Regions from separate parts of the Paraburkholderia sp. FT54 genome, predicted to be linked through region 1. Evidence: predicted binding sites of a transcription regulator. Region 1 holds the regulator's gene; each other region holds the start of a gene.
What was found. Region 1 encodes LexA, which represses DNA repair genes until DNA is damaged. Its sites were predicted from a motif close to ACTGTATNNNNATACAGT; they were not measured.
Positions count from the first base shown of each region.

Region 2: imuA (translesion DNA synthesis-associated protein ImuA) is a predicted target of LexA. The motif match lies at 2,753-2,770, and genes of this name have one in related genera.
Region 3: RI103_RS08320 (putative DNA modification/repair radical SAM protein) is a predicted target of LexA. The motif match lies at 4,965-4,982, and genes of this name have one in related genera.
Region 4: imuA (translesion DNA synthesis-associated protein ImuA) is a predicted target of LexA. The motif match lies at 4,166-4,183, and genes of this name have one in related genera.

Region 1 covers NZ_CP134195.1:2,424,795-2,432,567, reverse strand. The annotation lists gene RI103_RS11325 (hypothetical protein) at 1-73, shown strand, start outside; gene RI103_RS11320 (ABC transporter permease) at 139-966, opposite strand; gene nodI (nodulation factor ABC transporter ATP-binding protein NodI) at 1,034-1,948, opposite strand; gene RI103_RS11310 (universal stress protein) at 2,237-2,701, shown strand; gene RI103_RS11305 (DUF2939 domain-containing protein) at 2,855-3,523, opposite strand; gene RI103_RS11300 (hypothetical protein) at 3,642-3,986, opposite strand; gene lexA (transcriptional repressor LexA) at 4,059-4,709, opposite strand; gene RI103_RS11290 (sulfate ABC transporter substrate-binding protein) at 5,023-6,063, shown strand; gene cysT (sulfate ABC transporter permease subunit CysT) at 6,214-7,116, shown strand; gene cysW (sulfate ABC transporter permease subunit CysW) at 7,113-7,773, shown strand, end outside.
Region 2 covers NZ_CP134198.1:359,295-367,067, forward strand. The annotation lists gene RI103_RS38670 (NmrA family NAD(P)-binding protein) at 1-486, shown strand, start outside; gene RI103_RS38675 (hypothetical protein) at 669-1,043, shown strand; gene RI103_RS38680 (alpha/beta hydrolase) at 1,143-2,114, shown strand; gene imuA (translesion DNA synthesis-associated protein ImuA) at 2,874-3,575, shown strand; gene RI103_RS38690 (DNA polymerase Y family protein) at 3,496-4,965, shown strand; gene RI103_RS38695 (error-prone DNA polymerase) at 4,972-7,773, shown strand, end outside.
Region 3 covers NZ_CP134195.1:1,759,231-1,767,003, forward strand. The annotation lists gene RI103_RS08300 (LysR family transcriptional regulator) at 1-663, shown strand, start outside; gene RI103_RS08305 (SDR family oxidoreductase) at 902-1,657, shown strand; gene RI103_RS08310 (Ohr family peroxiredoxin) at 1,681-2,196, shown strand; gene RI103_RS08315 (UdgX family uracil-DNA binding protein) at 2,259-3,734, opposite strand; gene RI103_RS08320 (putative DNA modification/repair radical SAM protein) at 3,744-4,952, opposite strand; gene RI103_RS08325 (2'-5' RNA ligase family protein) at 5,283-5,888, shown strand; gene RI103_RS08330 (DnaJ family domain-containing protein) at 6,428-6,829, shown strand; gene tadA (tRNA adenosine(34) deaminase TadA) at 6,826-7,560, shown strand; gene ldcA (muramoyltetrapeptide carboxypeptidase) at 7,589-7,773, shown strand, end outside.
Region 4 covers NZ_CP134195.1:2,826,284-2,834,056, reverse strand. The annotation lists tRNA gene RI103_RS13075 (tRNA-Ile) at 17-93, shown strand; tRNA gene RI103_RS13070 (tRNA-Ala) at 148-223, shown strand; rRNA gene RI103_RS13065 (23S ribosomal RNA) at 561-3,436, shown strand; gene imuA (translesion DNA synthesis-associated protein ImuA) at 4,252-5,091, shown strand; gene RI103_RS13055 (DNA polymerase Y family protein) at 4,991-6,802, shown strand; gene RI103_RS13050 (error-prone DNA polymerase) at 6,808-7,773, shown strand, end outside.

The sequences.
Region 1 (7,773 bases):
GGACGGCGGGCCGTTCGCGACGGTGGCCTTTATTTCCGACGTGGATATTCCGTGGACGGATGACGAGGACTGAGCAGGATTGATGTGCGGCAGGCGCTGACCGGACGCTTTGCCGATGTCAGCGCCTGTGGCCCGAACCTACTTCATCATCCTGCGCCGGAACAGAATCGCTGCAACGACAAACCCGCCCACCGCATAGGCCGCCAGCACGGCCACATGCAACCACGCATTGTCGACAGGCCGACCCAGCATGGCGGGCCGCATCAAGTCGACGGCATGCGCCAACGGCAACACCTGGGTGACGCCCCGCGCTACGGCGGGCAATTGCGACACCGGAAAGAACACGCCGGATAACAACAGCATCGGCGTCAACACCAGCGTCTGGTAAAACATGAAGAAGTCGTACGAGGGTGCGAGCGCCGTCACGACCATCGCGATGCTCGCGAACGCGAGCCCGGTCAATACGATGACCGGCAACGCCAGCAGCATCGACGGAAAATTCGCGTAGCCCAACGCGCCCGCCACCAGCATGATCGCCGCGCCGGAGAGCACCGATTTGCTGGCTGCCCATATCACCTCGCCGAGCACGATGTCGCCGAGCGTCAGCGGCGTATGCATGATCGCTTCCCAGGTGCGCTGCACATGCATGCGCGAGAACCCCGAATACATCGACTCGAAACTCGCCGACATCATCACGCTCGAGGCCACCGTCCCCGCCGCGAGAAACGCGATATACGACACGCCGTCGACCTGGCCGACCATCAGCCCCAGCCCGAAGCCGAGGCCGAACAGATAGATCATGGGATCAGCCAGATTGCCGAACATCGAGGCGATCGCGAGCTTTTTCCACACCAGATAATTGCGGCGCCACACGGCGATCCAGTTGCTTGCGTTCGCGGGAAAGGCGCCGAAGGCTTCCTGTTTCGACGGCGTATCACCCGGGGGTTCGTAAGTGCGTGCGTCCATTGCGTGTCTCGTGCGGTGTCCTGTTTATAGCGCTAGCGCTGCGTACGATGCCGGTCTCGGTGGGCCTTCAATCCTGCATCTCGCGCCCGGTGAGCCGCAGGAACACATCCTCCAGATTCGCCGGTCGATGCAGATAGCGCAGATCCGCGCGCTGCTTGAGCCGCGCATGCACGGGCTGGGCGTCGTTGACATAGCAGAACAGCGTCTCGCCGCTGATCTCGGTGCGCTCGACAAGCGGCGCCAGTTCATCGCGCAAGGCCACCGGATCGGGTCCGAAGATCTCGATCACATCGCAACCGATCTCGGAAGCGATCAATGCGCTCGGCGCGCCTTCCGCGATCTTGCGCCCTTCCTCGATCACGCACAGCCGGTGGCAGAGCCGTTCGGCTTCTTCCATGAAGTGCGTGGTCAGCAGAATGGTCTTGCCGCGCGCGAGCAACGAGCGCAGCCGCTCCCAGATGAGATGCCGCGCCTGAGGATCGAGGCCGGTGGTCGGCTCGTCCATGATCAGCACGTCGGGGTCGTTGACGAGCGCGCGCGCCAGCGTGAGGCGCCGCTTCATGCCGCCGGACAGCTCGCTCACCCGCGCGTCCGCCTTGCTTTCGAGACGCGCGAATTCGAGCAGCGACGGCACCATCGCACGGCATTGCGCGGCGCTCAAACCGAAGTAGCGGCCGAACACGAGCAGATTCTCGCGCACCGTGAAGTCGGGATCGAGATTGTCGAACTGCGGCACCACGCCGACGCGCGCTCGCGCCACGCGCGCGCGGCCGGGGATCGGCTCGCCGCACAGACGGATCACGCCCGCATCCGGCGCCGCAATGCCGAGCAGCATGCGCAACGTGGTGGTCTTGCCGGCGCCGTTCGGGCCGAGCAGGCCAAAGCATTCGCCGGCGTTGACATGGAACGACAGTCCGTCGACCACTGTTTTCTCGCCGTAGCTTTTTCTGACCTGATGAAATTCGATGGCGGCTTCGGGCATGGATCGAACGAGTCTCCGGGGGAAAAGACGTGAATGACGCGAATGGCCGGGAAGGCCGCCTATTCTAGGGCATCGGCAGGACGGTGTTGGTCCGCGCCCGACAGTCCGTAACGGGTTTTAGTGCACTGCGGCATTGGCATGCGTGCGACCCCGGGCAGCGCGCGCACCTGTTTAGGGCGTCGTTGAGATGCAGTGAGCGCGCAGTTAGCGTTTTCCATCCCTTGCAACCTGAATTGCGGCGCACCATGATTAATTCAGATCGCGCGTCCCGCGCGAAGGGAGAAAATCATGGCGAGCTACCAGAAGATCCTGCTGTGCTACGACGGCTCGCGCGAAGGCCGCAAAGCACTACGCTGCGGCGCCGACCTGGCGTTGGATCTGAAAGCGGAAACGCACTTGTTGTCGGTGGTCGACATGCGTTCGAGTATCGCGCAAAGCGCGGGCCTGCTGACCGATGTGGCGTGCGGCAGTTTCGAGAAGACCGCACGCGACATCCTGCAGGAAGGCGTGGACTGGCTCACCGAGCGAGGCGTTACCGCACAGGGGCATTTCGCATTCGGTCATCCGATCGACGAGATCGCGAACCTCGCCAATGAATTGCATGTCGACCTGGTCGTGGTCGGCCACCGCTGCCGCACGGGTTTGTCGCGCTGGTGGATGGGTGCGGGCAATACGCCGCTACTCGACCGTGTCTCGTGCAGCATTCTGGTGGCCTGTTCTTCCGCGCAGGAACAGCAGCAAGTGGCGGCTTGACGGGTGGTGGTCGTTTGCAGCGCGGCTGACTAATGGCCTCGGCCTGACGACATTGGGCGGGTGGCTTTGACGTCGCAATGGAGTCGTCGCACGACTCTCCGGGAATTGGCGCGGCCAGATGATGCCGCGCCAAACAAAGCGGACGTCCCGTGATCACTCGTTAAGGTTGACCGCGGCCAGCTTCCAGGTAAATGCACCCTCGCGCTGAAAAATCGCCGAGTAATGCGCGTCGCCGGCGCCATGCTGGTAGGTGACCACGAACTCGTTGATGCCGCGATAGCCCGCCGTGGTTTGCGGCGGTTGTGGTGGCGCGGCGTTGGCATTGCCATTGGGTGCGTTGCCGGCCGTGGGCGCTGCCGGCGCTGGCGCGGGCGAAGTCGCAGCGGCGTCCGGCGGATTGTTCGCGGCGGGCGGCGCGGGCGGCCGCTCGCCCGGATCGCCGCGCGGCGGCATGCCGTTCAGCAAGGCCGCCACGCCGTCCGGTGTGGCATAGGCATCCACGAGCGGACCAATCAACGCGACGCCGATCATCGCGCCAATCGCGGCCAACGGATTCCCGTTGCCATGCGCGTCAAGCCGGCGCGTCAGCAAGCCGGCGACCTGCTGCTTCAGGCTCTCACGCAATGCGGGGAAATCAACGTATTGATTGACGGTTTGCGCGTCGCGCGCGTCGGCAGCGCGTTTGAGATTGTTCAGCGCGATGTACGGTGACGCGTAAGCGAACCCCAGCGCGGCGATGACTACAATCACGATCAGCGTGATGATCAGCGGCCGGGTAGCACCGCCCTTGGTGCCGCTTTTGGTAAGTTGCGGAACTGCCATCGAGTGAGACTCTCCATCAGGTGTGATCTAACGTGGACCGCGGCCACGCGAAAACGATCCCACGCAATGCAATCTCTTGCCGTCCGGTTCAAGACTCGCCGAGTGCCATCAAGACAGATCAAGACTCGAATACCGCGCCATGCACGTTGGCCTCGTCGGCGATGCAGCGGTCGATCATGCGGCATACGGCTTCCATCGTGCCGACCATGATGAGACGCGACGGTCCGTGATAAACACGCACCGGTGCGCGACGCGCCGGTTCAGCCGTATTCAAACCCGAATTCAACGACACGCGGGCAAACGCCGGCAACGACGACGGCAGGCTCGGCACAGCGTCGGGCGAATCGAACAGCGACGGCGTGCTGAGCGTGGCCGCCTCGATCAATGAGCAGGGTACCAGCTTGCGAAGATGGCGCAGACGACCGAACTGGCGAAAGGGCAGCAGGCGGGCAAGACGTTCCATGAGACTCTCCAGACAATGCAGCGTTGATGCGGCGTTGGCGCGGCGTTTTATTTTGTCGAACGAGCGGGAGGGTCAAAACTCGCCGGGGCGAATGAGCCCCACGGCGATGCCTTCCAGCGCGAACTCCGCACTGCCGGTTTCAACGAAGATGTTTTCGTAATCGGGGTTCTCGGCGATCAGTTCGAGCCCGTTCGGCCGGCGCTTCAGGCGCTTGACCGTGACGTCGTCGCCCAGCCGGGCAATGATGATCTGGCCGTCTTTGGCTTCGCTGCGCTTTTGCACCGCGAGCAGGTCGCCGTCGAAGATGCCCGCGTCGCGCATGGACAGTCCGCGCACCTTGAGCAGGTAATCGGGCTTGCTCGAGAACAGCGCCGGGTCGCACGCGTAGTGCTGCGAGATATGTTCCTGCGCGAGAATCGGACTGCCCGCGGCCACCCGTCCGATCAGCGGCAGCGACAGTTGCATGATGCTGGCGTGCGGCAACGTGAACTGGTACGGCGAATCTTCCGGGCCGGCCAGCAGGCGAATGCCGCGCGACGCGCCGGCCGCGAGTTCGATCACGCCCTTGCGAGCGAGCGCGCGCAGATGCTCTTCTGCCGAGTTGGCCGAGCTGAAACCCAGCTCGGCGGCGATCTCCGCGCGGGTGGGCGGAAAGCCGGTGCGTTCGATAGCCCGGCGGATCAGATCGAAAACCTGCTGCTGTCGTGCGGTGAGTTTGGTCATGGCGCCACTGTATGTATGAACAGGTGACTGTATTTTTATACAGTATTCGGCGCAATTCAAGCTTTACTTTAAGTTCGCGGTGAAGGACGGCGTTCGAGCGTCGTCAAGCGACGCTTGAACACCCGTTTTCATGCCGCAACGCCTTATCTAGCTGTCATTACCACTTTTGCGTATTAAAGAATGAAGAAACATTATTTTTAATGATGAAAGCCCTTCGATAGACTGGCCTCCAGTTGACGTTCATGTGCACGTGACCGCGACGCAATAAGACACCACACGCTGTTTCAGCGGACACAACGCGGAGAAAGTTGACATGAATCACCAAGGTACGGGGCTGGCAGGCAGGACGAAGAAACTGATCGCGGCGCTCGCGTTGGGCGCGGCGAGCGCGCTCGGCGTGATGGCGCAGGCGCATGCCGCCGACACGACGCTGCTGAATGTCTCCTACGACCCGACGCGCGAGCTGTATCAGGAGGTCAATCAGGCGTTCGGCAAGGAATGGAAGGCGAAGACGGGTGAGACGATCACCTTCAAGCAGTCGCACGGCGGCTCGGGCGCCCAGGCGCGCTCGGTGCTCGACGGCCTGCAGGCCGACGTCGTGACGCTCGCGCTCGCTTACGACATCGACGCGCTGGCCAACAAGGGTTTGCTGGACAAGGGCTGGCAAAAGCGTTTGCCGGATAACGCGTCGCCGTACACGTCGACGATCGTGTTTCTGGTGCGCAAGGGCAACCCGAAGCACATCAAGGATTGGGACGATCTGACCAGGCCGGGCGTGTCCATCGTCACGCCGAATCCGAAGACATCGGGCGGCGCGCGCTGGAACTACCTCGCGGCGTGGGCGTATGCGGAGCATCAACCGGGCGGCAATGACCAGAAGGCCAAGGAATTCGTCGGCAAGCTCTACAAGAATGCCGGCGTGCTGGATTCGGGCGCGCGCGGCGCGACCACCAGCTTCGTGCAACGCGGTATCGGCGACGTGCTGATCGCATGGGAAAACGAAGCGTTCCTGTCGCTGAAGGAGTTCGGTCCGGACAAGTTCGAGATCGTGGTGCCGTCGGTCAGCATTCTGGCGGAGCCGCCGGTGGCGGTGGTGGACAAGGTGGTCGACAAGCACGGCACGCGCAAGCTGGCCGAGGCGTATCTGAACTTTCTGTATAGCGAGCAGGGCCAGGAGATCGCGGCGAAGAACTTCTACCGTCCGCGTTCGAACAAGGTGCCGGCCGAGCTGACCGCCAAGTTTCCGAAGCTGAAGCTGTACACCGTGGACGATTCGTTCGGCGGCTGGGCCAACGCGCAGAAGACGCACTTTGCCGACGGCGGCGTGTTCGATTCGATCTATCAACCGCAGTAACGCACAGGCACGAACAGGCCTCTGCCGTCACCGGCGTTGGCAAGAAAACGGCGCGGCAACGCGTCACTCCCGAGCGCGCCCATGGGCGCGCTTTTGGCCGCCGGGCCCGGCGACCGGCAACACGAGCATCAACCTGAACGAGTAACGAGCATGACGACGTTGACTTTCCGAAAACCGAGCGCGTTGCCCGGTTTTGGCCTGACACTCGGCATCACGGTGGCTTATCTGAGCCTCGTGGTGCTGATTCCGCTTGCGGCGACCTTTCTCAAGACAGCGACGCTCGACTGGAGCCAGTTCGTGCGGGCGGTGAGCTCGCCACGCGTGCTCGCGTCGTATCGCCTGACGTTCTTTTCCGCGCTCGGCGGCGCGCTGATCAACGCGGTGTTCGGCTTTCTGGTCGCGTGGGTGCTGGTGCGCTACACGTTTCCGTTCAAGCGCATCGTCGATGCCGTGGTCGATCTGCCGTTCGCGCTGCCCACCTCGGTCGCCGGCATTTCGCTCGCGGCCGTGTACGCGGGTAACGGCTGGATCGGGCAGTTCCTCGAACCGCTCGGCCTGAAGATCGCGTTCACGCCGGCGGGCGTGCTGGTCGCGCTGACCTTCATCGGTTTGCCGTTCGTCGTGCGCACGGTGCAGCCGGTGCTCGAAGAGTTCGAGCGCGAACAGGAAGAGGCGGCTGCGTGCCTGGGCGCCTCGCGCTGGCTGACGTTTCGCCGTGTGGTGTTGCCGGCGGTGTTTCCGGCTTTGCTGACGGGTTTCGCGCTGGCTTTCGCGCGCGCGCTCGGCGAGTACGGTTCGGTGATCTTCATCGCCGGCAATGTGCCGATGAAGTCGGAGATCACGTCGCTGCTCATCATCACCAAGCTCGAACAATACGACTATGCGGGCGCGACGGCGCTGGCGGTGGTGATGCTGGTCGTGTCGTTCCTGATGCTGCTCTTCATCAATACCTTGCAGTGGTTTTTGCAGCGCCGCACTAGCCGTGGCGGAGCGGGTCCGGCGCCTGCCGTTGCGAGTGTCGCCGCGATTGGTGTCGGCGGAGGTGCGCAATGAGCCGCGACTCCGTGAAGAATGCAGGTGCATCAGCCGCTGCCGTAGCCGTGGCGCCGCGCGCGCCGCTGAACGTTGCGCGCCGGCCCGATCCGGTCACCGAACCGCCCGTCGTGCGCTGGATCCTGACCGGCGTCGCGCTGCTGTTTCTCGCGCTGTTTCTCGTGGTGCCGCTCGTCGCTGTGTTCTATCAGGCATTGAACAAGGGGCTCGGTTTCTATCTGGAATCGCTCGCCGATCCGGACGCGCTCTCGGCGATCAAGCTCACCGTGATCACCGCCGCGATCGCGGTGCCGCTGAACCTCGTATTCGGTCTCGCGGCTTCATGGTGTATCGCCAAGTTCGATTTCCGCGGCAAGGCGTTGCTGACCACGCTGATCGATCTGCCGTTCTCGGTGTCGCCGGTGATCTCCGGTTTGATTTATGTGCTGATGTTCGGCGCGCAGGGCTGGTTCGGCCCGTGGCTGCAGGACCACAACGTGCAGATCATTTTCGCGGTGCCGGGCATCGTGATGGCGACGATCTTCGTGACATTCCCATTCGTCGCGCGTGAACTGATTCCGCTGATGCAGGCACAAGGCAACGACGAAGAAGAAGCCGCGCATGTGCTCGGCGCGTCGGGCTGGCAGATTTTCCGCCGCGTCACGCTGCCCAACGTCA
Region 2 (7,773 bases), on a different replicon from region 1:
GTGCCGACCGTCCACATCCGTCCGACGTTCTTCTCGGAGTGGCTGACTTTTCCGTGGGTGCGCGACCCCATCGTGAAGGAGGGGAAGATCACGCTTCCCTACGGCAACGGACGCCATGCACCGATCTCCGCCGAAGATCAGGCGCGCGCTATCGCCGCAATTCTCACTCAGCCGTCAACCCATATCGGTAAGACGTATCCGCTGTATGGTCCCGTCGATCTTAGCCAGCAAGAGATTGCCGACGCCGTCAGCCACGTGACGGGTCGCAAAGTCGTCTATAGCCCGACAAGCATTGAGGCGTATCGCAAGCATCTGGAAACATACGATTTGCCCGAATTCTTGATCCAGCACTTTATCGAAGTGGCAATCGATTACCAGAACGGCATCTTTGCAGGCACGAATGACTTAATCGAAAAGATCACGAGACAAGCGCCGCAGACCATCGAGGCGTTCGTTGCCGAAAACCGCTCGGCGTTCGAGGTGTAGTGCTCCCTTTGTTTTGTTCTTCATCGCCACCCGAGCTCACCACGAGGCAGCTTTTCTTGTATTCGATTGAGCTGCAACTACACAAAATAATGCGGTTTAGTGCCCTTCAATCGCCTGACTTGAACTACTGCGACGCAAGGGATGGCGGACTTGATGCTGTTTATCCAACTTGGAGAAGAATTATGTCAGCCAACAATGGTGGTCGTCACCCATTCCTTGACGACCTGACCGCGGATGCCGAATTAACAAGTACTGTCCTGCGCCGAGCCGTGTCGGGGCGTGAAAACATTAAGAAACTGATTGCTGCGGTCGACTCACTATACAAATCGCAAACGCCGACTTTCTTCGGTACCGTTGAGAATCGTAGCCTGCTTCAATACGCCGCGGAGCTTGGAAACGGAAAGACGCTCTGTGGAGTCGCCATTATCGAGCGGAACCCGGACGGCGGCGTTCCCCGCGTAAGCGTCACTTTCAGTCCCATCGACTCTGTCATGTCACTCGCTGCGCGGCTTGGGTCACTGCTTGAACAGGACCTTGGCCCAGACGTCTTCCTTTGATGCGAGCACACGTCTCGCGGGACATTCCCGGCAACGGCAAACAGTATTTGAGGATGTTCGTAACTCGTATCGCTATCCCACCATGACAGGAAAACTACCATGAAGCATTTCAGCAAGACGTCCAGCCTTCGTTTGAGTCTTATCGCGACTGGTTTCGCCGCGGCTTTCTACCTGATGCCCGCGAATGCAGCAAGCGTCAAGACCGCACCGGTGAACGGCATTTCGACCACATTCCAGACAGTACCAACCCAGTTCATCAATCTCGACGGCACGCGACTCGCTTATCGTCGATTCGGAAAACGCGGCGCTGTTCCGCTGGTGTTCTTCCAGCACTTCGTGGGCAACCTGGATAGCTGGGACCCCAAGGTCATCGATGGCTTCGCGCGTGACCGTGACGTAATCCTGTTCGACAACGCCGGAGTCGGCAGTTCAGGCGGTGAAGTGCCCACCACGATCGAAGCGATGGCAAAGGAGGCAATTGCCTTCATTCACGCGCTTGGCATCACAAAGACTGATTTGCTCGGTTTCTCGATGGGAAGTCTCGTCGCTCAGGAAGTAACCGCCGAACAGCCTGATCTGGTTCGCCGTGTCGTGCTGGTGGGGAGTGGGCCGCGAGGCGGCGCAGGCATGGCGACGCTGACTCCAGAGTTCCAGGGATTCCTGGCGAAGAAACGCACGCCGGAGCAGGACTTGTTGCTCGACGTATTCTTCACCCAGTCGGATGCATCGCAAGCTGCCGGACGCGCGTTTCTGACGCGAATCCACGCGCGAAAAGTGGATCGTGATGCTGCCGTCGACGCCAAGGTGGCTCCTGCCCAAGTTGCCGCTTTTGCAGCTTGGGGTGTCCCGAGTGCGGACTCCACCGCTTATCTCAAGGCGATCAAGCAACCGGTCCTTGTGGTCGCCGGCAGCAACGACATCGTCCACTACACGATTAACTCCTACACGCTGCAGCAGAACCTGCCGGATGCCCAGTTGATTATCTACCCGGACTCGAATCACGGAGCGCTCTATCAATACCCCGATCTGTTTCTGAAAGACGTGACTGTTTTCTTGAACCAGCCCGAGTAACAGCCGGCTCGCTCACCATCAGGTCACCAAGCCCGAGCTGTGCTGACGCGCAGTACGGGAACATCCGTCATTGCTCGCACTCCCAGGTAAGCGCCAATCCTGTCGCGGTTGCCAGGAACGAATCGATTCAAGATACGTTTCACACTTGCGCTGTCACCAATTCGCGACACGCATCATCCAAGGCTTCAGCTATTTCATTGCGCCCATAGCTGCTCGGGTTGCTTCCGGCTGAAGCCGTTGTCGGGCGAGGCTTACCCCCGCCGGTAAGCACCACCTTTTCACAGCGCACACTCAAACTCACGATTTCGTCTCCAAGGTAGGCGGGATGCCGCGCGGTGTCAGCCACACGAACACCACTACCATAGTATGGTCGGTGTGCGAAACCTTGGTTCGACTCGACCGTCCTCACGGGGCGTAACGTCGCTCGGCAGTGCCGCGTGCGTACCGGCCACCAGAAACGGGGCCGGATCGCACGCGAGCCTCGGCCATTGCGGCGCAGATTGCCGCGAAATTGAGGCAGTATCCGCGCACTGAGCGCTTTGCCAAAGGTTTGTGGCGGGTGGTGTTTCGCATACCAAAGATGCGAACGCAGTGCGATCACTGAAGCTGGGCGGCTTCGAAAGGGATGGGTTAGAATCACTGTATATTTATACAGTATCTACGTGAGCGATTCCGATGACCCCCGCTGCCGCCCTTTACACGCAGACACGTCCTCCTGACGAGCGCGCACGTTCGATAGACGCTCTACTCGACTCAACTATGTATCCCGCCTTGGGGGGAATAACGCTGTGGCGAGCTTCGCAGCTGGCCGCCGGCTTCGATCGCGTGGTGTCGTGCGGCCATGCCGCGCTGGCCGCCGAACTGCCGGGCGGTGGCTGGCCCGCGGGCGCGCTCACCGAACTGCTCACACCGCAGCCGGGCTGCGGTGAACTGCGTCTGCTGCGGCCCGCACTGGCGACCGTCGGATCCCGCCCCCTGCTCCTGCTGCAGCCGCCGCACCGGCTGCAACCGGCCGGTCTGGCGTGGCTGGGCATTCCCGCAGCGCAGGCCTGCGCGCTGCATACGCCGCGCACGGCTGACGCGCTGTGGGCCGCCGAGCAGATCCTGCGTGCCGGAACCTGCGGCGCCCTGCTCTTCTGGCAGGCCGAAGTCCGGCAGGAAGCGCTGCGGCGCCTGCATCTGGCCGCGCAGGCCTCCGACACCCTGCTGTTCCTGTTTCGCCCGCTCGCGGCCGCCCAAGCGACGTCGCCGGCGCCACTGCGACTTGCGCTGCGAGCCGCCAGGGGCGGTATTGAAGTGACCTTCGTCAAGCGCCGCGGACCGCAGCGCGACGAACCCGTTTTCGTTCCTCTCGTACCTTCACCTGCCCTGTTGAGCCGATATGCAACTCTGGATCGGCGTACATCTGCCGCACCTCGCCCTCGAGTCGTTTCTCCCGCGCTGGTCGATGCCACGCAATGAGGGCGGGTTTGTCGTGCTGGAGAAGGACCGCGTTGTCGCGCTCGACCGCGCGGCGCACTCGGGCGGGATCGTGCCCGGCATGCGCCGCGGTGGCGTGTTGACGCTCGTCCCCGACGCGGTCATCCGGGAACGTGATCTCACCCGTGAAGCGGAGCTTGTTCGTGGCATGGCTTTCGCCCTGCTGCAGTTCACCCCGCACGTGGTGCTGGCGGAGGAATCGGTCGTGCTGGCCGACGTCTCGGCGAGCCTGCGGCTCTTCGGCGGCATTCGACCACTGCGCCGGCGGGCGCGCGAAACGGCGACCGCGTTCGGCGTGACCGCGACACTCGCCGTTGCACCGACGGCGCAGGCCGCGTGGCTCTTCGCCCGAGCGTCGGGTGGCATTGCGCTCACATTGCGATCCGTCGATCGCGCCCTGCGTCGCGTGCCGTTACCTGCCCTGCCGCTTGCGCGCCCCTACGCCGAATGGTTCGACGGACTGGGATGCGAAACGGTCGACGACGTCCGGCGATTACCCCGCGCAGGCCTCAAGAAGCGCTGCGGCACGGCGCTGCTGGATGCGCTCGATCGCGCGACGGGCGCGGCACCGGAACTGTACGAATGGCTGGAGTTGCCCCCCGCCTTCAGCGCGCGGCTCGAGCTGCCCGACCGGATCGAGCATGCGGAAGCCGTGCTGTTCGCGGCGCGGCGGCTGATCCTGCAGATGACCGGTTGGCTGTCGGCGCGACAGCTGGCGATCGCGCGGTTTGTACTTGAGCTCGAGCATGAACGCGGGCGCGCGGCGGTGCCGCCGACGGCAATCGAAATCGCGCTTGGCGAGCCGACGTCACGCGAAGAACACCTCGTGCGCCTGCTGAAAGAACGGCTGGGCCGCGTCGAACTGGCCGCGCCGGTCATCGCCGTTCGCCTCGATGCAAAGGACGTCCGCGAAGCGGACACGCCGAGCGAATCGCTGTTCCCGGAGCCCGGCGGCTCGCCGCAGGATCACGCGCGCCTGATGGAGCTGCTCGTCGCCCGGCTCGGCGTGCAGAACGTGCTCAAGGCGGCTCCGGTTGCCGACCACCGCCCGGAAGTCGCCGCACGCTGGCTTCCCATCGGCGAGACCGCCAGACCCATGTTGCCGCCGCCAAATCTTCCGCGACCCACCTGGCTTCTCGACAACCCGGTGCAGCTCATCATGCGCGGCCACCGCCCGTTCTACGGCACGCCGCTGCGCATGGTCTCGCCGGGCGAACGGATCGAGGTCGGCTGGCAGGATGGGCATCCGGTAACGCGAGACTATTTTGTCGCGGAGTCCGAAGACGCGGTGCACTACTGGGTCTTCCGGGAGCGCGTAAGCGCCGTCGAGGAACGCGAACCGCGCTGGTTCCTGCATGGCCTGTTCGGGTGATCGCCCATGGCGCCGACCTACGGCGCACTGCCCGACTATGCGGAGCTGCAGTGCGCGTCCAACTTTTCCTTTCTGCACGGCGCATCGCACGCCGAGGATCTCGCCGCTCGCGCCGCGCAGCTCGGGTATGCCGCGCTGGCTGTCACGGACGAATGCTCGCTGGCCGGCGTCGTGCGCGCGCACGTCGAGGCGAAGAAGGCCGGGCTGCCTTTCATCGTCGGGTCGCACTTCCACCTGACCAACTCCGACGGCTCACCGGCCCTGTCATTCACCGCACTGGCGATGACGCGCGAAGGCTACGGCAACCTGTCCGAGCTAATCACGCTCGGGCGCATGCGTGCCCACAAGGGCAGCTACCGGCTCGCCCCGATGGATCTGGCGCACCCGGAAAAGCCCTTTGGTCACATGCGGGGACTGCCCGAGTGCGTGGCGATCCTGTCACCGGACTACCCCGCCGATGAAGACAGACTGGATACGCAGGTCGAGTGGTTCGTCCAGACCTTCGGCGATCGCGCATGGGTTGCACTGACATTGCACGCGCGTGCAATGGACGATATTCACCGCGGCACCGTCGAACACGTCGCGGCGCGTCACGGCGTTCCCGTCGTCGCGACCGGCGCGCCCGTCATGCATGTGCGCTCACGCAAGCCGCTGCAGGACGTGCTGACGGCGATCCGGGTCGGCAGACCGGTCGCCGAATGCGGCTATGATCTCGCGCCCAACGCTGAGCAGCACCTGCGATCGCGTCTGCGGCTCGCCAACCTATATTCACAGCGCACGCTCGGGGAGACGCTGCGAATCGCTCGCCTGTGCAAGTTTTCACTCGACGAGCTGCGCTATGAGTATCCCGACGAGCTGGTGCCGGCCGGTCATACGCCGACAAGCTACCTGAGACAGGAGACCTACATCGGCGCACATCGCCGCTGGCCGGCGGGTGCCCCCCATCAGGTGCAACTGCAGATCGAACACGAACTCGCGCTGATCGGGGATCTGCGATATGAACCGTACTTCCTCACGGTCTACGACATTGTCCGGTTCGCGCGCAGCGAGGGCATCCTGTGCCAGGGGCGTGGCTCTGCGGCCAACTCGGCCGTGTGCTTTGCTCTTGGCGTGACCGAGGTGGATCCTGCGCGCTCGTCGATGCTGTTCGAGCGGTTCATCTCGAAAGAGCGAGGTGAGCCGCCTGACATCGACGTCGATTTCGAGCATCAGCGCCGTGAAGAGGTCGTGCAGTACATCTACCGCAAGTACGGGCGCGATCGGGCAGCACTGACGGCCGCCGTGACGACGTACCGTCCACGAAGCGCACTGCGCGAAGCTGGCAAGGCGCTCGGCGTGGATCCGGCGATCGTCGATCGCGTCGCGAAGGCTTACCAGTGGTTCGACTCAAGCCGCGATCTGCTCAACCGCTTCGCCGAGGCCGGTCTCGACCCTGATGCACCGCTGATCGTGCAGTGGGCGAATTTCGCGGCGGTGCTGCTGGGCTTTCCACGACATCTGTCGCAGCACAGTGGTGGTTTCGTGATCAGCCGCGGTAAGCTGTCGAGGCTGGTGCCGATCGAGAACGCTGCGATGGCCGACCGCTCGATCATCCAGTGGGACAAGGACGATATCGAGGCGCTCGGCCTGCTCAAGATCGACGTGCTCGCACTTGGCATGCTGTCGGCCATACGCCGCGCACTCGACATCATTTCAGAAAAGCGTGGCGAGCCGTTCGAACTGCAGGACATTCCTGCCGAAGATCCCGACACCTATGGGATGATCTGTCGCGCCGATACAGTTGGCGTATTCCAGATCGAATCGCGCGCGCAGATGAGCATGCTGCCCCGCCTGCAGCCGCGCTGCTTCTACGATCTCGTGATCGAGGTGGCGATCGTACGCCCGGGCCCGGTGCAGGGCGGCATGGTGCATCCCTACCTGCGCCGGCGGCAGGGACTGGAGCCCGTCACCTATCCGAGTCCGCAGATGGAGCAGGCGCTATCGCGCACGCTCGGCGTGCCGATCTTTCAGGAGCAGGTGATGCAGGTCGCGATGCTCGCGGCAGGATTCACTGCTGGCGAGGCTGATCAGTTGCGTCGCGCGATGGCCGCATGGCGTCGCAAGGGCGGACTCGAAGCCTACTACGATCGCATCGTGAACGGGATGCTCGAGCGCGGTTACGACCGCGAGTTTGCCGAGGCCATCTTTGCGCAGATCCAGGGCTTCGGCGAATATGGCTTTCCGGAGAGTCACGCAGCGAGCTTCGCGCTGCTGGTCTACGCGAGTGCGTGGCTGAAGCATCATGAACCGGTCGCGTTTCTCGTCGCGATGCTCAACAGCCAGCCGATGGGTTTCTATTCACCGTCACAGCTCGTGCAGGACGCCAGGCGCCACGGTGTGAAGGTGCTGCCAGTCGATGTGACGCTCAGCAACTGGGATTCGATTGTCGAGGGCGACTCGACGCGCGCGCCGGTACGCCTCGGCATGTCGCTCGTTCGCGGCCTGAAGGAAGAAGCCGCTGCGCGCATCGAGCTCGCGCGCGCAGTGCGGCCCTTTACCGATGTCTCCGATCTTGCACGACGCGCGCAGCTCGATCGCAAGGACCTGCAGGCGCTCGCGGCGGCCGACGCGTTACGCTCGCTCGCCGGCGACCGGCGCGCAGCTCTGTGGCATGCGGTGGCTGCGGTACCGGATCGGGATCTGCTGCGCGGCGCGACTGATGACGACGCGACGCCGGTCCTCGCGCCGATGACGGAAGGCCAGCAGATCGCCAGCGATTACCGGACCTTCGGTCTGACACTCGGCCGGCACCCGCTGGAACTGCTGCGC
Region 3 (7,773 bases), 670 kb from region 1:
GGCCATCTGCGCATCGTCTCGACACCGGGCTTCGGCCGCAAGATCGTCGCGCCGCTGCTGCGGGGCTTTCATTCGCGCTATCCCGAGATCGCCCTCGAATTGCTGCTGAACGACCGGCCCGCCGACTTTACCGCCGATCGCGTCGACGTTGCGTTTCGCGACGGGCGCATGGAAGACAGCGGGATCGTGGCGCGCCAGCTGATTCCGATGCAGATGCTCGTCTGCGCGTCGCCCGGTTATGCGCGAAGACACGGATTACCGCGGCACGTCGATGAACTGGCGGATCATCGCTGCATCAATTTCCTGACCGCGTCCGGGCGCATCAGTGAGTGGGAGTTCAAGGTCGACGGTCTGCCGCAGCGGCGCCAGCCCGTCGCGCAGCACACATTCAACGACCCGGATCTGATCGTGCAGGCAGTGCTCGACGGGCTGGGCATCGCGCAGTTGCCTGCGCATCAGGTTTGCGATCTGCTGGGCGACGGGCAGCTGGTCAGTTGTCTCGCGCAGCACGCACCGGAAGACAGCGGCCACTACATCTGCTATCTCAGCCGCAAACAACTTCCTGCCCGGGTCCGCGTGTTCATCGACTATATGACCGAGCACACGAGAGCGCTCGACCTGCAGTGTCTGACGACGATGACGGCGTTACCGACGCTCGAGTGACGGCACCCGAACTACCGTGCGTCGATTGGTGCTCCTCATGCAACACGGTGCGTCCCTTTGCGGCCCTACCGCATGACGCAGTGCATGCCTACGATGCTTCCTGTACGGAGGGCACGCGAATCGCGGCTAGTCCGGCAAAGCACCGGCAAACCCATCCGCACCGTCCGCTATGCGATGCCAAGCCGGAGTCGAAAAACAGGCGGTGCGGGAGCCGCTCACAAGCTCTTGGAGAGACATCATGAAAATCGTCGTGATCGGTGGTACGGGACTCATCGGCAGTAAAGTCGTCAAGAATCTTCGCGCGCGCGGTCATGCCGTCGTTGCCGCATCGCCCGCATCGGGCGTGAACACAATCACGGGCGAAGGGCTGAAGGAGGCGTTGACGGGCGCGAATGTCGTGGTCGATCTGGCCAATTCCCCATCGTTCGAAGATGCCGCCGTGCTCGAATTCTTCGAGACGGCCGGACGCAATCTGTTTGCGGCGGAGCTTGCCGCGGGCGTACAGCATCACGTCGCGCTCTCCGTCGTCGGCACCGACAGGCTCGCGGCAAGCGGCTATTTCCGCGGCAAGATCGCGCAGGAGAAGCTGATCCGCGAATCGGGCGTGCCGTACACAATCGTCCATTCGACCCAGTTCTTCGAATTTCTTGGCGGCATTGCGCAATCGGGTGGCGACGGCCAGGACATCCGGCTGTCTCCCGCATTGTTCCAGCCGATTGCATCGGATGATGTGGCGGCAGCCGTCGCGGACTTTGCCGTCGGCGAACCGCGCAACGGTATCGCGGAGATCGCGGGTCCGGAGCGCGTGCGGCTGGCCGACATGGTGCGGCGATTCCTGTTGGCGAGCCACGATTCGCGCAAAGTCGTTGCAGACCCACGCGCCCGCTATTTCGGCGCCGAGTTGCAGGACGACACCCTTGTCCCGGGCGCAAACCCGCGTCTCGGTACGATCAACTTCGACGCGTGGTTCGCCCAGATGCAAGCCGCGACATAAGGCACGAGCCGACGAGGCGCGCCATGCCCACATTGCGTCCACCGCCGCTGACGCTGCTCGACAGGTATCACGGGCGAGACCCTCAAACGCTGTATTCGACCACCGTCACCGTAACAGGCGGCGACGCGGGTCATGGGCGCGCGTCGGGCATTGCCCGTTCTGACGACGGCAATCTCACAGTTCACCTGCGATTGCCGAAGGCGCTGGGCGGTCCCGGCGGCGGCACCAATCCCGAGCAGCTCTTCGCGGCGGGTTACGCGGCCTGCTTTCATGGTGCACTGAGTCTGCTTGCGGCACGGGCAAGCATTCCGATTCCCGGCGCTTCGGTGGAGGTCACCGTCGATTTCAGCCGCGATCCCATGGACGGCCTGTTCATCCTGACCGCGCAGACCCGTATTCGATTGCCCGGTGTCGAGCGTGTCGTGGCCGAGGAACTGGTCCGCAACACGGAACGCTTTTGCCCTTATACCAAGATGGCACGGCAGGGGATCGGGAATGTCGTCGCGCTTGTGCAGCAGGACGACGCCGGCAGATCGTGACGCTGCGTGAAGATTCTCTCGGAAGTTGATGTTCTACAGAGTGCGCAAAAAAGGGGCTCTGTTCACTGCTGCCGTTTCGTGACAGCCGCCGTGACGGATTCCGCCAACTCACGCGCCCGGATGAGGGCACTGCTGATCTCGGCCAATAGCTTCTCGCAGTCCGCGTCGTTCTGCTGCCGTAACGCGAACGACGGATGATAGGTCGCGATGCCCCAGCCGCCTGCCACTCTGAACGGCGCATCGACATAGTCTCTCAGACTGACTTTCCCGCGCAGCAACGCCGTGAGCGCCGTCGCGCCAAGCGCGACGACCACCGCCGGCCGCACTGCATTCAACTCCCGCTCGAGCCAGTAAGAACACGCTTCGATCTCACGCTGCCCGGGCGTTTTGTGCAGCCTGCGCTTGCCGCGCGGCTCCCATTTGAAATGCTTCACCGCGTTGGTCAGATAAACCTGCGCGCGCGACAGTCCGGCGCGCGTGATCGCGGTCTCCAGCAATTGCCCCGCTGGCCCGACAAATGGCTGACCGCTCAGATCTTCCTGATCGCCGGGCTGCTCGCCGATCAGCATGATGCGCGCGTCGCCTGGCCCTGAACTCCCCACAGCTTGCGTTGCGTTGCGCCACAGGTTGCAACGCCGGCAAGTATCGAGCGACGAGGGCTGCTCGCGGGCGGGTTGCGCCATCTCCGCTTCGATCGGAATGGTCTTGCCGCCCAGCGCACCGACGCCGCTCGCCTGCGCCACGCGGCGCGCGCCGGTTTTCGCTTCACTGATCATCGCGGGAATCAGATGGCCTTCCGGCAGGCCTTTCCAGAAACGTACCGGCATGTGCTGTTCGAGCGCCGCTTCGTTCAGCCGCGCCGGATTGAACGTGCTGCGGTAGTAGGCGAGCCATAGCGTCCCGGCTTCGTCCGCTGTATCGCCACGATGATCGGCGGGCAGGGCGCGGCGTTGCTCCAGGTGCAGTTGCCGACCGTCCCAGAAGGCGGCGCCGCGCGGCGTCGTGATCATCCACGTCGAGCGTCCCATGCGCTGCGCAAAGTGTTCCGCAGCCCACGCCAGGACATCATGTTCGGGCTCGTACCAGGCGACGTATTCGGGCGTCTGCACAGCCGACGCCGACGTCTGCCTGCGAAAGCGCACATAAGCGATCATGTCGTGCCTGGCACGTCGTACGCTCCTCGCCATACGATGGAGCCGGGCGCCATCCGCATCTGCCGGCGAGGCAACCGCGCGGTCGCCATGTTGCCAGCGCCACAGCGCCTTGTATAAAAACGCCCAGCGATCTGACTCGCGGTATGACGCAGCGTCTCGCAATAGTGTCGCCAGTTCCTTGGAAACATGCACGGTCGCGGCAGTGGGTCGAGGTGCCGCGCCTGCGGATGTCGCGCCGTAGTCGAACAGCGTCCGGCCTTGCGATGACTCGCGTTCCTGCCCGACACGCCATTCGATCGTCTCGGGCGCGAGGCCTTCGTCTAAAGCGCCCAGCGACGCGGCGCGCCACGCGGCGAAATGGTCTTCGATAACGATGGAACGCATCGCGAGACTTCACAGCAGAGCCAGTTGCACCGGCGGCGCCAGCACCCGGCGCAATCGCGCCGACGACGCGTCATGCAGCGCCGCGCGATAGTCTTGCGTCACGACAAACGGCTTGATCTTCTCCAGCGGACAACGCAACCGCACGAGGTCCTCGTAGCGTACACGGCGCGAACGCCGTAACTCGACCAGGCGTTTCGCGTTGCGCATGCCGATGCCCGGCACGCGCGCGATCATGCGCAGCGGCGCGCGGTTCAGGTCGACGGGAAACTGGTCGCGATGCGCCAACGCCCATGCGAGCTTCGGGTCGATGTCGAGCGAGAGATTGCCAGGTTGTTCGAACAGGTCCTCCGCACTGAAGCCGTAACCGCGCATCAGGAAATCGGCCTGATACAGCCGATGTTCGCGTAACAACGGCGGCGCCTGAGCCGGCAACGCGGAAGGACTGTCGGGAATCGGGCTGAAGGCGGAGTAGTACACGCGCTTCAGCTTGTACGCTCCGTACAGCGCCGCGGCGGTCTGCAAGATCGTGCTGTCGTTCGTCTGATCCGCGCCGACGATCATCTGCGTGCTCTGGCCCGCGGGCGTGAACTTCGGCGCGCTGGCGTCGCTATGCGCCTCTTCCTGCGCGAGACGGATCGAGCCCATGGCGAGTTTGATGGTGCGGACGTTTTTCTCCGGTGCGAGCCGCGCGAGGCTGCCCTCGGTGGGCAATTCGATGTTCACGCTCAAACGGTCGGCATAGCGGCCGGCTTGTGCAATCAACTGCGGATCGGCGTCGGGGATTGTCTTCAGATGAAGATAGCCGCGAAACTGGTGATCCTCACGCAACGACTGAGCGACGCGCACGAGCTGTTCCATCGTGTAGTTCGATGACCGAATGATTCCGGAACTCAGAAACAGTCCGTCGATGTAGTTGCGCCGGTAGAAATCGAGCGTCAGTTCGACGACTTCCTCGGGCGTAAAGCGCGCGCGTGGCACGTTACTCGAACGCCGGTTGACACAGTATTGACAGTCGTACAAACAGAAATTGGTGAGCAGAATTTTCAGCAGCGAGACGCAGCGCCCGTCCGGCGTGAAACTGTGGCAAATGCCTGCGCCGGTGCTGGCGCCCAGTCCGGCAATGCCGCGAGAGCCGCGCTTGGGCGCGCCACTGCTCGCGCACGACGCATCGTACTTCGCGGCGTCGGCCAATATTTCCAGCTTTCTGAGCAATTCCACGTTGCCGCCAGTACTGTATGGATGTACAGTATTGTACGTGGGCAGGCGGTCACTGCAAGCGGTTTTTTGAGTGGAGCGGGGTCATTTATGGAGCGTGGCTGGCGAACAGGAATGTCGGGGCAGAAGCGATCTAACGGGAGTTGAGCTTGTCCGATTGGCGCAGCGTTTGCTCGCAGTCGGACTATAGCTTTGAAAATTTCAATGGCTTTAGAACAAGGTTGATGTGGAACCTCGCGCAGTCGGGTGGTCTGAACAGATCAGGTACGCGGGTGAGCCCGCACAATGAACGGAGATTCATCTACATGCCGGCTTTATCCGGTCAGGAACGCCATGCCTGAACAACTCTGGTTGCCTGGGCTCGAGGCGCCGCCAACGCCGACAGACGGCCTGTTCTTCGCCGTCTTTCCCGATGCCACGACAGCGGCCAGCATCTCGAAGCTCGCGCAACAGCTTTGCGCAGAGACGCGCGCGCGGAGCAAACCGCTTGCGGCGGCCCGTCTGCATGTCACCTTGCTGCACTTGGGCAATTTCGCGGGTGGTTTGCCACAGGAGCGAGTCGATGCGGCGATGAAAGCGGCTGCGTCGGTCGCCATGGAGCCGTTCAGCGTCGAATTCGACACTGCCGTCAGCTTCGCGTCGAAGCCGCGACCGGGACCGTTGGTACTGGGCGGAGGCGAGGGCGTCGCTGGCCTGCACAGGCTGCACGACGCCTTGGGCCTTGCGTTGCGAAATGCCGGTTTGGGGGACCACGCGGCTTCATCCGCGGCGCACTACACGCCGCACGTCACACTGGCGTACGGCATGCCGTGGGCCGCGGCACGTCCCGTCGAACCGGTATGCTGGAACGTGCGTGAGTTTGCGTTGATGCACAGTTTGCTTGGGCGTACGCGCCATGTTGCGCTGGCTCGATGGACTTTCACGGGCGCGGGTTCATAGCGCGCGTCGCCCCAGGTGACGCCGGGTTGTCGAAGGGCGCCGGATTAGAACCGCATGCCGGTCGCACAACCGCCGGCGAAGCCGCCTCCGCTGCCGCCCGCGCCGCCACAGAACACGCCACAACCCGAAAGGGCGAGCGACATGGTCAAGGCGGCTAGCATTGCGCGCGGCCACGATTTGAGAATGCGTTTGCCCAGGTGCGAAGCATGTGCAGCGCGTTGGAGACGGGTGCCGGCGTCGAAAGTGACGGTGGCGTGGTTACGGCTCGAGTGAATCATTCCTGATTGCATGATGTCGGTGGCTTTGAGGGGCGGCGAGCAATGGCGCGTACGGCATCGTTCGCTGAAAGTATGTTGTCGGTTTTTCGGCGGAGAAGGGCGGCACACGCGGCGCGGCCGCGAATCCCCCAGCGTAGCGCACGACCCTATGCCCCTCAAATACGCAGAATCTGAAAACGTAGGGGATTTCGTCGGTTGGAGAAGCGGAACGATCGTGCGCTCCCTGATAGAATGCTTGGGCCGCAACGTAGTGGATTGCAGATGAAATTGCTTGATGCGTTAGTCGAACAGCGTATTGCCGCCGCCGCCGCGCGAGGTGAGTTCGACGAGTTACCGGGCGCGGGCGCGCCGCTGTCTCTGGACGACGATGCTCTGGTCCCGGAAGAAGTGCGCGTCGCCAACCGGATTTTGAAGAATGCGGGCTTCGTGCCGCCCGCTGTCGAGCAGTTGCGCGCGTTGCGCGACCTGCAAGCGGAGTTGAATGCCGTGAGCGACCGGGCTACCCGTTGCCGTCTCCAGGCGCGCATGCTGGCGCTCGATATGGCACTTGAATCGTTGCGTGGCGGCCCGCTGGTTCTGCCGCGCGAATACTGCCGGCGCATTGCCGAGCGGCTGAGCGAGCGCGCCGGCAACCTCAATATGGCAGACGCGGGTTCGCAGTGAGCGAGCCGCTTGTCCACGCCGCCGTGCCGGATTCGGATTCTGTCGAATCTCACGAAGCGCAGCATATGCTGGGTTCTCAAGCCTCGGCCAGCGGTGTCGCCGAATCGGCTACGACCGATTCGGGTGCCGCCGCCGCTTCGGCGAATACAGATCCCACGCCTGGCGGGCCGCCCCCATTTTCCGCTGTCCCCGAGGTTTCCGCGCGCGATCGCCGCTTCATGGCGCTGGCGCAAGCCGCCGCCGAAGAGGCGCGCGCAGCCGGCGAAGTGCCCGTCGGCGCGGTCCTCGTGCGCGGCGACGAAGTCATCGCCAAAGGTTTCAATCATCCGATCGGCGGGCACGACCCGTCGGCGCATGCGGAAATGGCCGCGTTGCGCGCCGCGGCGCAAGCCATGGAAAATTACCGTCTGCCGGGCTGCGAACTCTACGTGACCCTCGAGCCGTGCCTGATGTGCGCGGGGGCCATCATGCACGCGCGTATCGCCCGTGTCGTGTTCGGGGCGCGCGATCCGAAAACCGGCGCGTGCGGCAGTGTCGTCGACGCCTTCGCGAACCCGCAGTTGAATCATCACACCACGGTGATCGGCGGCGTGCTCGAAAGCGAATGCGGTGCCGCGCTCAAATCGTTCTTTGCCGAACGGCGGCGCGCGAGCCGAGCAGCCCGTGCGGTGGCTCGCGCCGACGCGGTTAGCGAGCCCGGCACCAAACCGGGCCCGGCTGAGGCGCTCTAAAACAACAACGTCCAACAAGGTCCTGCCAATGACCGTCCATCGCACCATCGAACTGATCGCGCCGTCCGGGTATCCGCATGACCCCGAGGTGCTGCGTCGCGCGTTGCAGCGCTTGCATGCGCAGGGGCATCACGTTGAGGGCGTGGAGGCGGCGAGGCGCCGCTATCAGCGCTTCGCCGGCACCGACGGCGAACGCGCAGCCGAACTGAACCG
Region 4 (7,773 bases), 400 kb from region 1:
AAATGGACAGACTCAGGGGTCTGTAGCTCAGTCGGTTAGAGCACCGTCTTGATAAGGCGGGGGTCGATGGTTCGAATCCATCCAGACCCACCAAAGTCTTGTCTGGTGTGCTGATCGTCTAAAAACCTCTGGGGTATCTGTATGACTGGGGGATTAGCTCAGCTGGGAGAGCACCTGCTTTGCAAGCAGGGGGTCGTCGGTTCGATCCCGTCATCCTCCACCAATCCTCAATGCCGGTTTTACTGCGGCAGACCTTGAAAGGGGTTTGCGGTGTAGTGAAACAGGCATTGGCGATTGAGCCAGTCAGAGTGACATGAAACAGGGTTTTATGTCGGCTGTCGTTCTTTAACAATCAGGAAGAAGTAGTAAAGAGATTCACGAAAGCATACTTAGAGATGGGTGTGCGAGTAGGTGAATCAGGGTTGTGATTGTATCAATGTATGAAAAGAGAGATCGAAAGATCGCTTTTGGAATACGGCGCAACACGAATACTCAACCTGTAGCGGGCGTGGCGAGCGTGTGATTCCCAGTGGATCACACAGGAGACACACCCGTTATAGGGTCAAGCGAACAAGTGCATGTGGTGGATGCCTTGGCGATCACAGGCGATGAAGGACGCGGTAGCCTGCGAAAAGCGGTGGGGAGCTGGCAAACGAGCTTTGATCCACCGATATCCGAATGGGGAAACCCGGCCCGTATGGGTCATCCATGACTGAATCCATAGGTCATGTGAAGCGAACGCGGTGAACTGAAACATCTAAGTAACCGCAGGAAAAGAAATCAACCGAGATTCCCAGAGTAGTGGCGAGCGAAATGGGACCAGCCTGTACTCTTTATCTTCATTGTTAGTCGAAGGCTCTGGAAAGTGCCGCCATAGCAGGTGATAGCCCTGTAGACGAAAACAGCGAGGAAGAACTAGGTGTACGGAAAGTAGGGCGGGACACGTGAAATCCTGTCTGAAGATGGGGGGACCATCCTCCAAGGCTAAATACTCGTGATCGACCGATAGTGAACCAGTACCGTGAGGGAAAGGCGAAAAGAACCCCGGGAGGGGAGTGAAACAGATCCTGAAACCGCATGCATACAAACAGTCGGAGCCTCGCAAGGGGTGACGGCGTACCTTTTGTATAATGGGTCAGCGACTTACATTCAGTGGCAAGCTTAACCGATTAGGGCAGGCGTAGCGAAAGCGAGTCCGAACAGGGCGTTCAGTCGCTGGGTGTAGACCCGAAACCAGGTGATCTATCCATGGCCAGGATGAAGGTGCGGTAACACGTACTGGAGGTCCGAACCCACTAACGTTGAAAAGTTAGGGGATGAGCTGTGGATAGGGGTGAAAGGCTAAACAAACCTGGAAATAGCTGGTTCTCTCCGAAAACTATTTAGGTAGTGCCTCGTGTATCACCTTCGGGGGTAGAGCACTGTCATGGTTGTGGGGTCCATTGCGGATTACTACGCCATAGCAAACTCCGAATACCGAAGAGTGCAATCACGGGAGACAGACATCGGGTGCTAACGTCCGGTGTCAAGAGGGAAACAACCCAGACCGCCAGCTAAGGTCCCCAAATATTGCTAAGTGGGAAACGAAGTGGGAAGGCTAAAACAGTCAGGAGGTTGGCTTAGAAGCAGCCATCCTTTAAAGAAAGCGTAATAGCTCACTGATCGAGTCGTCCTGCGCGGAAGATGTAACGGGGCTAAGCAATATACCGAAGCTGCGGATGCACATTTATGTGCATGGTAGGAGAGCGTTCCGTAAGCCTGCGAAGGTGCACTGGAAAGTGTGCTGGAGGTATCGGAAGTGCGAATGCTGACATGAGTAGCGATAAAGGGGGTGAAAGGCCCCCTCGCCGTAAGCCCAAGGTTTCCTACGCAACGTTCATCGGCGTAGGGTGAGTCGGCCCCTAAGGCGAGGCAGAAATGCGTAGCTGATGGGAAGCAGGTTAATATTCCTGCACCATTGTTGAATGCGATGGGGGGACGGATCGCGGAAGGTTGTCCGGGTGTTGGAAGTCCCGGTCCTTGCATTGGAGAAGGCGCTTTGGCAAATCCGGGCGCGGAATTCAAGGGTGCGAGGCCAGTCGCTCAGGCGACGAAGCAATCGGAAGTGGTTCCAGGAAAAGCCTCTAAGCTTCAGTTCAACAAGACCGTACCGCAAACCGACACAGGTGGGCGAGATGAGTATTCTAAGGCGCTTGAGAGAACTCGGGAGAAGGAACTCGGCAAATTGGTACCGTAACTTCGGGATAAGGTACGCCCCTGTAGCCTGACTGGCCTGCGCCAGAAGGGTGAAGGGGTTGCAATAAACTGGTGGCTGCGACTGTTTAATAAAAACACAGCACTCTGCAAACACGAAAGTGGACGTATAGGGTGTGACGCCTGCCCGGTGCCGGAAGATTAAATGATGGGGTGCAAGCTCTTGATTGAAGTCCCGGTAAACGGCGGCCGTAACTATAACGGTCCTAAGGTAGCGAAATTCCTTGTCGGGTAAGTTCCGACCTGCACGAATGGCGTAACGATGGCCACACTGTCTCCTCCCGAGACTCAGCGAAGTTGAAGTGTTTGTGATGATGCAATCTCCCCGCGGCTAGACGGAAAGACCCCATGAACCTTTACTGTAGCTTTGCATTGGACTTTGAACCGGTCTGTGTAGGATAGGTGGGAGGCTTTGAAGCGTGGACGCCAGTCTGCGTGGAGCCATCCTTGAAATACCACCCTGGTTTGTTTGAGGTTCTAACCTTGGTCCGTGATCCGGATCGGGGACAGTGCATGGTAGGCAGTTTGACTGGGGCGGTCTCCTCCCAAAGTGTAACGGAGGAGTACGAAGGTACGCTAGGTACGGTCGGAAATCGTGCTGATAGTGCAATGGCATAAGCGTGCTTAACTGCGAGACCGACAAGTCGAGCAGGTGCGAAAGCAGGTCATAGTGATCCGGTGGTTCTGTATGGAAGGGCCATCGCTCAACGGATAAAAGGTACTCTGGGGATAACAGGCTGATACCGCCCAAGAGTTCATATCGACGGCGGTGTTTGGCACCTCGATGTCGGCTCATCTCATCCTGGGGCTGTAGCCGGTCCCAAGGGTATGGCTGTTCGCCATTTAAAGAGGTACGTGAGCTGGGTTTAAAACGTCGTGAGACAGTTTGGTCCCTATCTGCCGTGGGCGCTGGATATTTGAAGGGGGCTGCTCCTAGTACGAGAGGACCGGAGTGGACGAACCTCTGGTGTACCGGTTGTCACGCCAGTGGCATCGCCGGGTAGCTATGTTCGGAAGAGATAACCGCTGAAAGCATCTAAGCGGGAAACTCGCCTTAAGATGAGATATCCCCGGGGCTTCGAGCCCCTTGAAGGGTCGTTCAAGACCAGGACGTTGATAGGTCAGGTGTGGAAGCGCAGTAATGCGTTAAGCTAACTGATACTAATTACCGTGAAACGACTCCACGCCGATGATAGTGCGGATTACCCGTGTGAAAGTAGGTAATCGTCAGGCTCCCCAGCAGCATCAGAAACCCCACCCAAAAAAGGTGGGGTTTCTGCGTTTACGTGGCCGCAAACACATAAAAAACGCACCGGAAACCGCCTTCACTCCCTGCCCATCCGCAGCGCGTTCGCGTAGCCTGTGAGCCTTCAGTTCTTGGCATTGTCTCGGCATCGATACTCGATTCCTCGACTCACACCCTTCGCAACAGTCCAAACTAAAGCGTAAAAATTGTACGGTCAGCCTTGTCTTTGCAACCTCAATCTGTAACCTAAGATAAACGGCTTGCGCAAATGTATCCGGGCTCGAAACAGGCGCAGATCAAGCGCCCGGCCCTCAATGAGAAGCCGCGTCCGACGGTCCTTAAAAAAGCCGTCAGTCTGCAGGACTGGATTTCATGTCAGGTTTCCTGCGCCACGACTCGTGTCCACGAGCGTGTTGCGCGTGAGGGAAAAAACAGTGCACGCCCAGATCGATACCGATCAGCGTCGCGTTTGCCATGCTGGCTTTCCGGAAAAGGAAACGGCCCGATCAGCGTAAGCCGATCGGGCCGTTTCTCTCAGGCTGACCATCCCAGTAAGCTGTTTTCATCAGACATAATAGCTGCCCGAAAATAGTATTCATCACCTCCTCAAACCCTTCCTGCATCCACCCGGGCAGCATCCCTCCGTCTTAACATTCATCCCAAAATACTGTATAAATATACAGTGAAAACTCGTCGCCTCATGCTTGCCTGATGCCGGGCAGGGCGGAGCATTCCCTTTCAAGAGCGTCCCTATGGCAGCAGCGATTCAGCTTGCGACGACCTCATTGTCGTCCCAATTACGGCGTCAGGTGTGGCAGGGCAACGAGCTTGCCGAGGCGGACTCGCGTGTGATTTCCAGCGGCTATGCTGCGCTGGATCAGTTGTTGCCGGGACAAGGTTGGTCGGCTGGCGGTCTGACAGAACTGTTGATCGAGCATGGTGGCGTGGGTGAAGTACGTCTGCTAGCCCATGCGCTGCGTCATCTGACGAGGCAAGCCGAGCGACATGTCATGCTCGTGGCGCCTCCGTATCAGCCATGCGCTGCCGCATTGAGAGCTTGGGGTGTCGATGTCGAGCGAGTCTTATGGGTGCGCTCAAGTGAAGACCAGGCCCTGTGGGCCGCCGCTCAGGCCTTGAAGCAGGATGGCATCGGAGCGGTCCTGGTTTGGCTGCCGAATGCGCGCGCCGACAAGGTCCGGCGTCTGCAAGTGGCGGCTCAGGAGTCGTCATCGCTGGCATTTTTGATCCGGCCTGTCGAAGCCGCCACGCAATCTTCCCCCGCGCCATTGCGAATGATCTGTGAGCCACTCTTGCCGGCCAATGCGCAGACGATCAACCGTCGTCAATGGCTGCAGGAGATTGGTCTATCGATCGACATCTTCAAGCGGCGTGGGCCGCCGCTAGCCGAGCCTCTTCGTCTCGTTTTGCCTTTACAAAGCGTCTTGTTACCGGAAAGCGGAGTCGGCGGCCATCAAGGACCAGAGATCAAACATGCTGTGGATCGCAGTCACATTGCCACTCTTGTCGCTGGAAGCGGTGAAGCCTCTCGTGCCGCTCCCGGATGGTTCGCTCGCGAAGCCGAATCGGCGTGAATCGCGCGACGAGACAAGCCAGCTTCACGATGCCGACAACATCGTTGAAGGACGTTGTTACGCACTAGCCGATTACGCGCACATCCTGATGCCGGATTTCGACGCATTGCGTGCCGGCGTGCATGCGGGTCATTCGCGTTCGTATGCCTTGGCGTTGGCGCCGGGGCTTGAACTGCTTTCCGTCGATGCCGCCCGCGAAACTCAGGCATTTGAAGCCATAGCGCTTGCCTTGCTGACGTACACGCCGAAAGTGTCACTGGCCGATGCGAGCACCCTGTTGCTGGAAGTCGGCTCCGGTTTGAGGCTGTTCGGCGGCTTGCGCACGTTGTTGTCGCGGGTGTCTGCCACGGTGGCGGAATTCGGCTATACGGCGCGCATCGCCTGTGCACCGACCGCTTGGGGAGCGTGGCTGTTGGCGCAGGCGCGCGCTGTTCGGCAGGGGCATCGCTGGCACGTGGTCAAGGAAACTTCACTCGCGCGTGTCCTCGATGGTTTATCGGTATCGTTGCTGCCGGTCACGCAAGCGCATCGCGATGCGTTTTCGCACATCGGCTGTACGACGCTCGCCGATTTGCGTCAATTGCCGCGCTCAGGTGTCGTGCGGCGTTTCGGCAGCGCAATCCTGGATCTGCTGGCGCAGGCGTATGGCACGCGCCCGGATCCACGCGAATCGTTTCGTGCGCCGGCGTCGTTCCATGCGCAATTGGAGTTGCCCTCGCGGGTCGATAACGCGGATGCATTGCTGTTCGCCGCGCGTCGGCTGATCGTGCAGTTGGCCGGCTGGCTGAGCGCGCATCATGCGGCGCTCAGCGGTTATACGTTGCTGCTCGAGCATGAATTGGCGTCTCGTCATGCACCGAAGACATCGAGTCTGAAGGTCGCGTGGGCCATACCGTCGCGCGATGCCGAGCATCTGATCTGGTTGCTGCGGGAAAAATTGAATCAGACGGTGCTGGCGGCGCCGGTCATCGAGTTGAAGCTGGTTGCGGATCAGATCGGCGAATATGCCGGGCGGTCGGACACCTTGTTTCCCATGCCCGAATCGGATGGCGATTCGATTGCGCGTCTGCTCGAACGCTTGAGCGCGCGGTTGGGACCGGAGAATGTGCTGCAGATGTCGGTGCAGGACGATCATCGTCCCGAGCGGGCAATGCGTGTCGAAGCCTACCAGGCGCAAGCGTTTTCGCGCAAGAAACGTTCGCCTGCGAAGTCCCGCTCGAAGATCAAAGCGGACAAAACCTGGCTGACCGATGAGTTGCGGCACGCTGCCGTGGAGGAAGGGCGCGAAGACGGGGAGACGGCCGCCTACGCGACCGAAGTGATGCTGGCCACCCAGGCGACCGAAGCCACCCAACGCCTATCCGGAACAAACAACGCTAAAAGCATCAACGCTAAAAGCATCAACACATCCGCACCGCAACCCAACAACGCCCAGGCATCCCTCGATCTACCCGACAGCGCGTTGCCTTCTCAACCTCGCCCGGTGTGGATGCTCGATAAGCCGCTGCGCCTGATGATGCGCGAGCAGCGGCCTGTCTATCGTCGTCCGCTGAAAATGCTCACGCGTACCGAACGGATCGAAGCAGGATGGTGGGACGGCAACACTGTCGAGCGGGATTACTACGTCGCGGCCGATGATCGCGGCCATATGTTCTGGGTATACCGCGAACGTCTTGGCGGCGAGTGGTATTTGCAGGGTTTGTTCGGCTGAGCATCATGTCCTTATCCCAGCCATCATTTCTCGCGCAGCAGGTACTCGCCGTCGATTTACCGGCGTATGCGGAGTTGCATTGCCTGACTAATTTCTCTTTTTTGCGTGGCGCTTCGCATCCTCATGAGCTCGTCGAGCAGGCGATGTCGCGCGGCTACAGCGCGCTCGCGATCACCGACGAATGTTCGTTGGCCGGCGTCGTGCGCGCTCACACAGCGTTGAGGGAAATCAAAGAGGAGCGAGACCGTCAGCAAAAAGAGCGAGATGACAAGGCCAAAGCTGCGCAACCGGAAGCGCCTTTGGACGATGCGCCGAAAGCCGAAACTTCTCAACAGGAAGCCACGGAAATCGAGGCATTAAAACCTCTTCCTCACCTGATCATCGGCAGCGAACTCAATCTGACCGACGAAAACGGCGAACCATTCTGCACCCTGGTTGCGCTGGCAACCAACCGCAACGGCTACGGCAATCTTTCCGAACTGATTACGCTAGCGCGCTCGCGAGCGGACAAAGGCAGCTATCGCCTTAGCCCGTCGGACTTCACCGATTTGCTCCCCCATCTTGCACATCTAAAAACGTTGCCCGATTGTGTCCTGATGCTCGTGCCGCAGCGCGCGGCGACGCTCTCGCATACGCTGCGTTGCGCGCATTGGCTCGCCTCGTTCGCTGCACAACGGGCGTGGATCGCGCTCGAACTCTGGCAAACGGGCAGCGACGATCTTCAGATCGACGCCTTGCGCATGATTTCAAAAGCGAGCGGTTTGCCACTGGTCGCGGCAGGCGGCGTTCTCATGCATGCCCGATCGCGCAAACCGTTGCAGGACACGATGACCGCCATCGGCCTCGTTACGCCGTTATCGCAATGCGGCCATGCGCTGGAGGCGAATGCGGAGCGGCATATGCGTACGCGCGTGCGGCTCGGCAAACTGTATCCGCGCGATACGCTGGAAGAAACGCTGCGTATCGCCGCG